Regions from separate parts of the Paenibacillus sp. ALE3 genome, predicted to be linked through region 2. Evidence: riboswitches for the same ligand, from Rfam matches in the RefSeq annotation. Region 2 holds a riboswitch; the other holds the start of a gene.
What was found. Region 2 has a riboswitch for cyclic di-GMP ahead of ACXHJ2_RS17385 (glycosyl hydrolase). Riboswitches for the same ligand answer to the same signal wherever they lie in the genome.
Positions count from the first base shown of each region.

Region 1: linked by a shared signal. The riboswitch ahead of ACXHJ2_RS21650 (transglutaminase-like domain-containing protein) and the one ahead of ACXHJ2_RS17385 (glycosyl hydrolase) in region 2 are both predicted to bind cyclic di-GMP.

Region 1 is NZ_CM134214.1:4,829,376-4,834,350, reverse strand. Features, by position in the region: gene ACXHJ2_RS21655 (LPXTG cell wall anchor domain-containing protein) at 1-1,791, opposite strand, end outside; gene ACXHJ2_RS21650 (transglutaminase-like domain-containing protein) at 2,151-2,921, opposite strand; cyclic di-GMP riboswitch class I at 2,973-3,054, opposite strand; cyclic di-GMP riboswitch class I at 3,095-3,173, opposite strand; gene ACXHJ2_RS21645 (helix-turn-helix transcriptional regulator) at 3,281-4,156, opposite strand; gene ACXHJ2_RS21640 (DUF445 domain-containing protein) at 4,740-4,975, shown strand, end outside.
Region 2 is NZ_CM134214.1:3,885,950-3,890,924, forward strand. Features, by position in the region: gene ACXHJ2_RS17380 (hypothetical protein) at 1-684, opposite strand, end outside; gene ACXHJ2_RS17385 (glycosyl hydrolase) at 733-2,334, opposite strand; cyclic di-GMP riboswitch class I at 2,348-2,429, opposite strand; gene ACXHJ2_RS17390 (sugar phosphate nucleotidyltransferase) at 2,585-3,961, opposite strand; gene ACXHJ2_RS17395 (hypothetical protein) at 4,010-4,282, shown strand; gene ACXHJ2_RS17400 (UDP-glucose dehydrogenase family protein) at 4,628-4,975, opposite strand, start outside.

The sequences.
Region 1 (4,975 bases), 940 kb from region 2:
GTTAAAGGTAGTTGTGTAGTTAATGGTGTACGTGTCTTGAATCTTTTTATGAAAACGTATAGTGAACCCTTTTTTGTAATCCAGCGTAAGAGGGATCAGTTCGTAGTCTGTCGGTGATGTTAGTGTTGTTTTTCCGTCCGCGCTTTGGATCTTCAATGTGTTCGGCAATAAGGCCAGACCGCCATTCGGAAAGGCATCGTCGATAACGATTTGATCCATTGTATACTTATCCGCATTAATAGAAATGACCCAAGGAATTGTTTTGGTGTTATAGTTCGGTTCCTTATAGCCTTTGGTGATAATTATACTTTTCAGTTCGGTGGTTGTTTCTTTTGTTACCCCATCAGAAGTTACACTGTTCGTTATTTTACTATTTTTAACTACACGATCTATAGCCTTTGTTTGATAACGGATGGTATATGGGGCTTCAATATCCGTATTGAAAAGCAGATTGAAACCATTGGTACCATGATCGTCAGTAACTGGAGTGACGCTGTATTGGGATGCAGGGAGCTCATCCTGTGTATCCCCTTTATACACTTTAAGTGAATTTATGATGAGTTGTTGGCTGTTATTAAAACGGTCACTTAACGCGGCTTTAGCTGCGGGAATTTTTTTGTTGGCAAAATTATATTTGATTGCCCATGAGATCGTTTGTGTGACTGGGTCGTATTTCTCCACTTTTTTGCTTAAAAAATCCCCGCGTTGAACAGTGACTGTAGCTGTTGCGGAGGTATCCTTCACATCGTCCCCTGAAAAAGTGGCTGTGTTGGAGAAACGAGTATCCTCGCTTGTTATGTTTGTGGAGTATTGAATTCGGTAGGCGCTGTTAATACTCTCCTCGTTAAAACGGATTCTGAAGCCCGGCACAACCGGATCAGCCTCTACTGTATACTTATCTGCGCTAACAGTGTCCCCCAGCACGGTGGTTCCGTTCACATTAATTTGTAAATGGTTTACCCGGATGGAGTCCTTGACTAGTTCTAGTCCTTGGGGAGTTGGGTCGGTTACTACAGCGTGTTTGATAGGATCCAAGTGTTTATTTACGTCAACTGTCCAATGAATTTGGTCTTTTCCATCAAACTTTCCTTGTTTCTCCATTGTAGGACCAGCTGCAGGCTTAATATTTACGATAGCCGTTTGCTCGCCGCCTTTGATCGGGATCGCAATAATAACTTGTGTACTGCCTTTTTCTATTTGTGTGCTAAATTCAGTTTTGATCTCTAGCTTACCGCTGACATTAGAGTGGCTTTCTACGTAATCATTAAATGTCATAACCACTTTACCTTGACGGTCTACGGTAAAATGACCTACTTCTCCATCTGTATTCGTCAAAGGAGACGTAATATCTGTGTAAATTTGGAATTGCTCAGGTAATTGAAAGGTAAAGGTGTCTCCAGCTTTATACGTATGGTTCGGCAGTTCCCATTCATAGCCTAAATGGATGGCGGAACCAATATCAATACGGCTATCGGGATTATACACTGCATCAATAACACTTCCAGTAGAATCTGTAAGGGTTAGCTTGGTTAAAATACTTTCTTGAGTTGCCCTAACTTCAGAAGTTGAGCCAGCAGTTGGTTCAGGGACTGGAGCCGGGACAGCAGGTGGGATGTTAATTGGCTCTGAGGGCATTGGATAAACATCGTTAGTCACACTCTGAACCGGATCGGTTCCTGGGGTCACTGGCAGAGTAGAGTCGGGATTTTGTGCATAAGCTTGTGTTGTGCTGAACAAACACTGCAAAAAGAGCAATAGCGCAACCGTTGCTGTATTCCATTTTTTTCTCATACGGTAAACAAATCTCCTATTCTTAAAATACTCTTATTTAACGGCTAATGGTTATTCCTTCGAGGTCGAGAGAACTGTATTTATATATTCATCATTCATTCATATGATGCTATGTTAGCCGCATTAATTACTTGTTCAGAATTTATGAAAATTCATGTTCGGGATGAACCTCCTCCTTTTGACTCGAAATTAGATAATGGTTGGAAATCTCATTGTCTTCCTGGACTAGAATACATGCCACATCTCAACAATTTCTCAACAAGGATAGAAAAAGAGCCTTGATCATGTGATCAAGGCTCTTCAAGAAATGTAGTTCTATTTTTTCATTTTTTAAAAAATATGAATTAAAAACATTGATATTAATATTGCTTTGTTTTAATGTATTTGGAGGGATCTTTGACCATTTCGAATTTCTGTTTACCCATATACAGTGCTGCATCTACTGTAGTGTCTACGACCACCCACTGATTATCGATGTAGACCTCATTCCAGGCATGATAAGTGTCCACGTAGGAAGATTTGCCCATAACCAGCTTGGTTGGTACATCTACACTTCGTAACATAGCAGCCATCAGTGAAGCATAACCATAACAAATATCTTTTTGAGAGCTTAGCGTATGATCAATTTGTGGCAGATAGTCAGTCGTTAAGGCAAAGGCCTGATTGGAGTCATACTTGATATGACTAATTACGTAGTCATAGATTTTTTGCAGCTTCTCGCGATCCGTTGTTGCACCTTGGGTTAACTCACGGGCTTTTTGAATCGCTTGATTAGTACTACTCCAGTTAATATTTTGAACGGAATTAAGATACACCGCTTTGCTATCGTTTAGCTTTAACTCGATCGTATCTTGTCCTATCACTTTATATTGATTACCACTAAGCTGTTCTAAAATACTGATGTTATAGTTCCCATTACCCATTTGGAGAGGAAATACTTCTTCGGATTTCCCGGGTGTTAAATTATAAGAGTATTTTTGTGCATCTTTGGTAACCAAAATCTTGGTTTTAACGTTAGGTTTAACAGGGTAGCGCACACTGACCGTCCCATGATTTACATTGTTTTGGTCCAACCATGCAACACTATCAGCAGCGTAAATTGTCGAATTTAAGAGAATTGCGGACAGCATGAAAAATAGGAGAAGTGTGGAAAGTATCATTTTCCCCATAAAAAACTTCCTTTCGGTGGCCAGGCTGCCATCATCAATAGAAGGCCCTATAGCTTTGCGTCCCTGCCTTTCGACAGGTTTGCCATTTCGTATAAAGTTTTCGGGAAAAATAAGCACGACAAAAAGCCACTTCAACCGGTAGCTGGCTGCCATCATACAGAAGGCCCTGTAGCTTTGCGTCCTTGCCTTTCGACAAGTTTGCCATTTATCCTGAATAGCTTGTACTATTATTCTATCAGTTAGGTACTCTATTAGGCAAGTTTAAATCTCAGATTTTCGCTATTTATCGACAAAGAAAGCTTGCAGATTATACATAAGACCTATTTTATACGGTTTCCCCATTTTTTGCGATAGGAATGAGGCGTTTCTCCAATGTGCTCTTTGAACAGATTGATAAAATGACTTGTGTTGGGAATGCCCACATATTGTGCGATGTCCACAATAGCTACATCACTAGTTTTAAGCCAGCTTTGAGCAGCCGTGATACGAACATTAATAAGATACTCAATAGGGGAAAAGCCAATCTGTTTTTTAAAGTTTTTAGCCAGGTTGAACTTGTTTAGACCAAACATTTCTGCTAGCGAATCCAGCGTGATCCGCTCACAATAGGATTGATCCAGATATTGCTTTACCTTGCGCACCTCTGCAGTTCCATCTGAATTTGCATTGGGATTGGTGTAAGGGTGCTGTAAAATAATCGTTAACAAGTCAACGATTATCCTGGATGAGAGCAGCTCAGATGATAAGCTTCGTTCTGGCTGTACATGTAATAAGGTGCGCAGCTTGTCCAGTACTGTACTTGAATCCTTTAGTGAGATTACGGGCTTATTGTGTTTATCGAATTGTTCGTAGAAATGGTCAATAAGATTGCCATATAGATTCACACTAATAAACTCCCATGTCTTCTGACAGGAAGTTTTGTACTGTACATATTCTTCGCAATTAATAAAAAGCATATCATGAGGTTTCAATATATAATCCTTGCCCCGGTATTGTAATTCCCCTCTCCCAGACAGAGTAAAAAGGAGCAAAAAAGAGGTGAGCTTTTGCCGTTCCATTACATAAGCATCTGTTTTGAAATAGCCTATTTCCTGTATATAAAAGAGGGATTTTTTAGCAAAAGCAGAGGGTGTACATATAATTGCAACTGGATCATCGCTCCAGACATACTGGGCATTTTTTTGGTTTGTTGTCATATCCAATTCCTTTACAAAAGAACAATTTTAGTAAGACAATTGTAGTTTGTTTCATGAATATCCTTTTAGAACCGGAGTTCCCATTTACAAAGGTTATTTTATCACATTAAAGTATATTCATGTATCGATTTGGGGTTATACATCATATAACAAAATTAACCAGAAGGCACCTATTTGAAAAGGATAAGGTCATTCTGGAATTTATTCCTTAAATTGATGGAATAAAGAATGAGGTTGGAAATAATTAATTTCCTCAATGAATATATCGTAATCTTGCAATTCCACTTTTTGAGGCATTTATCCTTTAGGTTGCAAGAAAAATGGGACCATAATTCGACAAAATGATTCAAAGGGCTCATTTTGTTAGAAAATAGTTGTAACTTAATTGTTGTGATTTTGTTCACGAAAATGTATGGATAAGTGTGGTTATGCGAACTCAATTTAAGCTAATGTGCAAATTTTAAATATCATGCAATTTGTTGACAATAGAGTATGGTTACCTTTGGTATCTGCACAGGCAATGATATGATGGTACTACAGATGTAATGAAACAAATTTTACTGTTAGTTTGGAGGACTACATGATGGGAAAAACAAAAAACACAAAAACCGCAGCAGCTTGGTCACTTGTTATGATGGGAGCGGGCTTTGCTGCTACGTTACCTTTTCAACAATTTGGCTGGGCCCGTCTTTTGGCCGGATCTTTTGAAGCCGGACTTGTAGGAGGGTTGGCAGACTGGTTTGCCGTAACCGCGTTATTCCGTCATCCGCTGGGCATTCCGATTCCACACACAGCGCTTCTCCCTAAAAATCGGGGAAA
Region 2 (4,975 bases):
AGCTAACGTCTCCAAGCTCAAGTCATCCCAAGTCCACCACACATTTTTATCTTCTGCAGAGGAGCAGTATAGGCAGCGCGCTGTCTTTAGCTTGAGTACGTTAACACCACTTTGCAATTGTTCTTTGGGGATATACAGCTCGTAGTTATTTTTGAAGTTATAGGTACTCCCAGTACCGGATACCCCGGCAATCTGAATAATTCCGGACAGCTGATGATTTGAAAAGACTGCCATCTGCGGCACCGCTTTGCCCGCATCCAAAATCCGAACACGGAATATCATACCATTGGGAGGAACCTGATTCAGTTTATACTGAAGTGACAGTTCTGGATTCGTGGATGCATTCAAACCTGGAGGAATATCACCACTGCTGAGCAATACCGGAACTGTTGTACTCTCTGCTTCCGACAACGCCGAGAATGTTCCTTTAGCAGAGGATTCAGTAGAAGCTGCTGCTGCAGAAATTTCGATATTATCCCTACCGACTACTCCTTTAAATTCCGCTGAAGAGTCATCCCTCTGGCCCAGCTTCCATACTGGACTGGCCGCCGCTACCTTATCCGTCTGCAATTCTGCACTTTTTGAAGGCGTGTATATAAACCAAGCGATCATGGCTAGAGCTGCGACACCTAGTAATCCGGATAATACGACCGTATACCTATGGGTCAACCATTTTTTCATCATATGATACACCCTCTCTCCTCAAAATTTATGACCGGGAAAGAGTATCTATCAAGGAAGAAACAAAGCGTTTCCGGGAACCACCGCTTTCGCTTCATGCTGACTTTCCCACATCAGACGAGCCATCGCATCGCCTTTTTCATCATAGTATTCCACTTTTAGATCTACCATTTTACCTGCTTCCAAAGCAATACTGCCTTTACGCTCTGTCCAGCTTTGTTTGAACCAACTGTCAATCACCAGCTTGCCGTCTACCCATACGCGAATACCATCATCGGATATAGTTGTAAATGTATAGGTCTCGCTGTATTGTGGTTTGATTTTACCTGTCCAGCGAACCGAGAACTGGTCGGCATTTACCTTGGGATCAGCAGCAACGGCGCGCCAGTTATAATCCAGCTTGCTGTCTGTACGGATCAAAACAGGACTGCCGTTCACATTCATATTGTTAAAATATTCGCCCCGCAGCCCGTTCACATATACTACATCAGGAACAGAAGGAGGAGTCGGAGCTGGGGGTACGATTACTACTGGCGGAACCGGGATAGGCTCACTTTGTCCCTCATCCGGTAAAGTCGGCACATCTGCCCCAGGTTGTTGGATTGCTGCCAGCCCATTTTTCACATCATCCCGTGTCAAACTCCTCGAATCGTTCATATAATCCTGTATTTGATTGGTTGTGTTATTCTCAGTCAGCATCTTGCCCCAAGTCATGGAATACACCCATTTGGGCTGTGCCTGCAGCACCTCAGAGCTAGGCATCTCACCATGCTCGCCAATGGCAATCGGCTTATTCCGTGCCAACCCGAGCAGTCCTTCATAATGACTTTGCTTAAAATCATTGTTGTAGATGTCTACTGCCAAAATATCCACTTTGTCATCCCCCGGATATTTCGGGGTATACGGGACAGTGTAGGAATTGGGAGCATTGGGACTCCACACCCACAGCAGATTGTTCAACTGATGCGTGTTTACAAAACGGTCGTACATGATATTCCATAGCTGATTGAAATTGTTTTTGTTTCCCCACCAGAACCAGTCACCATTCATTTCATGATAAGGTCTCCACAATACTGGAACACCTGCATCACGAAGCTGCTTTAACGATACAGCGACCTTATCCAGATCGGCAATGAAGAGGTTATACTGCGTAGTGCCTGGTGTCACGTATTTATTGAACTCCGCCTGACTTACTTTCGCCTGCACATTGGCCCAAGTCAGCGGTCTACCCGGCAACGCTTCATGAAAAGTCATCGTCACAATGCCACCAGCTCTGCTCCAACGAATAGCGCTATCGACGACATTTTTACGTTGTGCTGCTTCTGTAGTGTCGGATTGACCAGAGATGGCTCCCATCTCATAGCCGTGCAGACCCACATACGCCTGGCTGATTTTTTGGACCTTGTTGCTTAATTCATCTGGACTTTCCAGATAATCATGCTGACCAGTGACTGTTTTCTTTCCAGAGATGCTGAGTAAATAATTGTATAGTTCACGGGCCTGAGTAGAAGCGTCCGAATTAACAGGTTGTAATGAAGCGGCATTCACCACAGACAGAGAATCACCAAAGCCGACGGGAAACAAAGAAAAAAGTATAACAACGGGGAGTACATGACGTATCAGTCGATACAGAGGAATAAAATTGAATCTCACTTTAGCTCTTCCTTTCGGTAGCCAGGCTGCCATCCTTACGGGAAGGCCCTTTAGCTTTGCGTACCAGTCTTTCGACAGGGCTGCGTTTATCGTTGGAAGGAGTTTGGATTCCTTCTTACCCTAAGTATCGACTTTTTTTTACCAAAATTTAATAGGTCATGTTCATGAATTTACAGGTTTTCGCCCAATTTCGACAGTTTGGGCCATTATTTTTCATCAAATCTTCTTTTTTACGTTTTTACGCAAATAATTACGAGATAAATTGATGACGAGAAATTTCATTCCAATCCATACAAAAGCGTACAATATCCTCTTCAACCAACTCAGAGCCAGTCTGAACTTCAATCAAATCCACATCGGTTACAGCCAAAATGCTATGCTTCGTCCCTTCAGGGATGCGAACTACGTCACCGGCCTTCACTTTATGTAGCTTCTCATTCAAAATAATTTCCGCTTCGCCGCTAATAATGGTCCAGATTTCACTTCGTTTGAAGTGAAGCTGGTAGCTGATATTTTTACCTTTGTGTACGCGGATTCGTTTGGTCAGTACCTCATTACCCTCGTCATACTTTACATAGTCTACAACCCGATACTGTCCCCAACGACGTTCTTCATACATTGGACGCTGATCATGAGCCTTGAGCACTTCCTTGATGCGTGGACTTTCTGCCTTATTGGTCACAAGAATGCCATCTGGGCTAGCGGCTACAATCAGATCATTCGTTCCAATGATCGCCACAGGAATGTCCAACTCATTAATAAGACTCGTATTGACGCAATCTTCCGTTACTACCCCTCTACCCACTTGCTGATGAGACATCTCTTCTGTGAGTGTATTCCAAGTTCCTAGATCCTTCCAAAAACCATCGTACGGAAGCACCACGATGTCTTTTTCCTTCTCGACTACTTCGTAGTCAAAGCTGATTTTTTCCAGAGACGCATATTGTTTTTGCATTTCTTCATAATTCAGCGGCAGGCCCTTTGATGCCAAAATATCCAGCAAATAGCTTAATTTGAATGCAAAAACCCCGCAGTTCCATAGAGCATTGCGTTCTATTAGACGCTCCGCCTGCTCCCGGTCGGGTTTCTCTTGAAAATGGCTCACTTCGCAGTAGCCTGTGCTACCTTGGGTGGCATCGTTTTTCGGAATAATATAACCGTATTTCTCTGAAGGATAGGAAGGGACAACCCCGATTAGTGCAAGCTTTCCTTCACTCTCCTGAAGTGTATGTTCGAGTTGGGCTACGGAAGCAAAGAAAGCATCCTCTACATAAGGATCTACAGGCAATATAGCTATAATTTCATCAGGCGAAACACCCGCAATGGAATATAGATAAGTCGCTGTCAGCGCAATCGCAGGAAAAGTATCTCTGCGTTCCGGCTCAACAATGATGCGCGTATTCGATCCGACTTGACTCTGGATCATTTCGACCTGCGCTCTCCCTGTCGCAATAAACGAGGATTCGGATAATCCGTTGTCTCCCAATTGTCTCCATACCCGCTGTACCATGGATTCCGAAATCCCTTCTGGGCTCTCCAGTACCTTCAAAAATTGTTTGGAACGGGAATCGTTGGATAACGGCCATAATCTTTTACCGGAACCACCAGACAAAAGTACGAGCTTCATAAATCTCCACTTCCTCTCTATATTGGTTGGTGATCGAATGGGGCAAGGTTGAGTGACCCGCTACGGGCTGGATTTGATCTTACGATCGCTGTTGGACCGGGATTCATTCGATTGTATAATATCGTATCAAGGTTTGAATCCCGGTCCAAAGGCGAACGCTATCGCTTCTCCAGATTCAAATCCATTCCTGCGCTACTCAAAAATGCATCATATCGATCATACCTTGTGGTGCAAAAGGCACGACCGGACATTATTAAGTCCGGTCAGCCTGTAAAAATCTCACGCTTTCGGCGCTTGCCCGCTGGGCTTGCAAGCTTCTAGTAATCGAGGTTTCGTAACGCCTTGCCAAGATTACTGCGACAACTGCAATGGCGTCTTAATCGGAAGGAGCGGCTTCAACTGTGCCGCTCCTTCTGATACGCCCTTCTACTCCCATCCCATAAGGTGGGAGATTAAACATCGTGACTTGGTGCGGCAAAAGCAGCGGAGCGGGCAGAATTGTTCTGAAGAAGCGTCAGCGTTTGCCTTTATCCCCGGATTTTAACCTTTGAATGTTTTATACAATCCAGAAAATCCGGGGGTAACAGCAATCGGAAGAACAATCTGGACGCGCAGCGCCTTCAGCGCCTCCCACATCACCACAGTCACTTTTTAATCTGTCACTTTTTAAACTTCCACTTTATCTCTGTTCCATCCACTCATCCGCGGACGACCCACGGAGTAGTATTCCAGCCCAGAGCCTTGGATCTGTTCCTCGGTGAATACGTTGCGACCATCAATCAGCACTGGCTTGTGTAGAATGGAGCCCAATTGCACGAGATCAACTTCTTTGAACTCTTCCCAATCCGTCAGCAGGCACACAGCATCGCTTCTTTCGGCGGCTTGCTGCGGGGAGGAGCACCATATAATATTCGGGTGATCCACGCGCTCCTTGAATTTATCCATCGCAATGGGATCATACAGCTTGACAATAGCACCTGCCTGAATGAGCGTTTCTACGATTTCCAGTGCTGG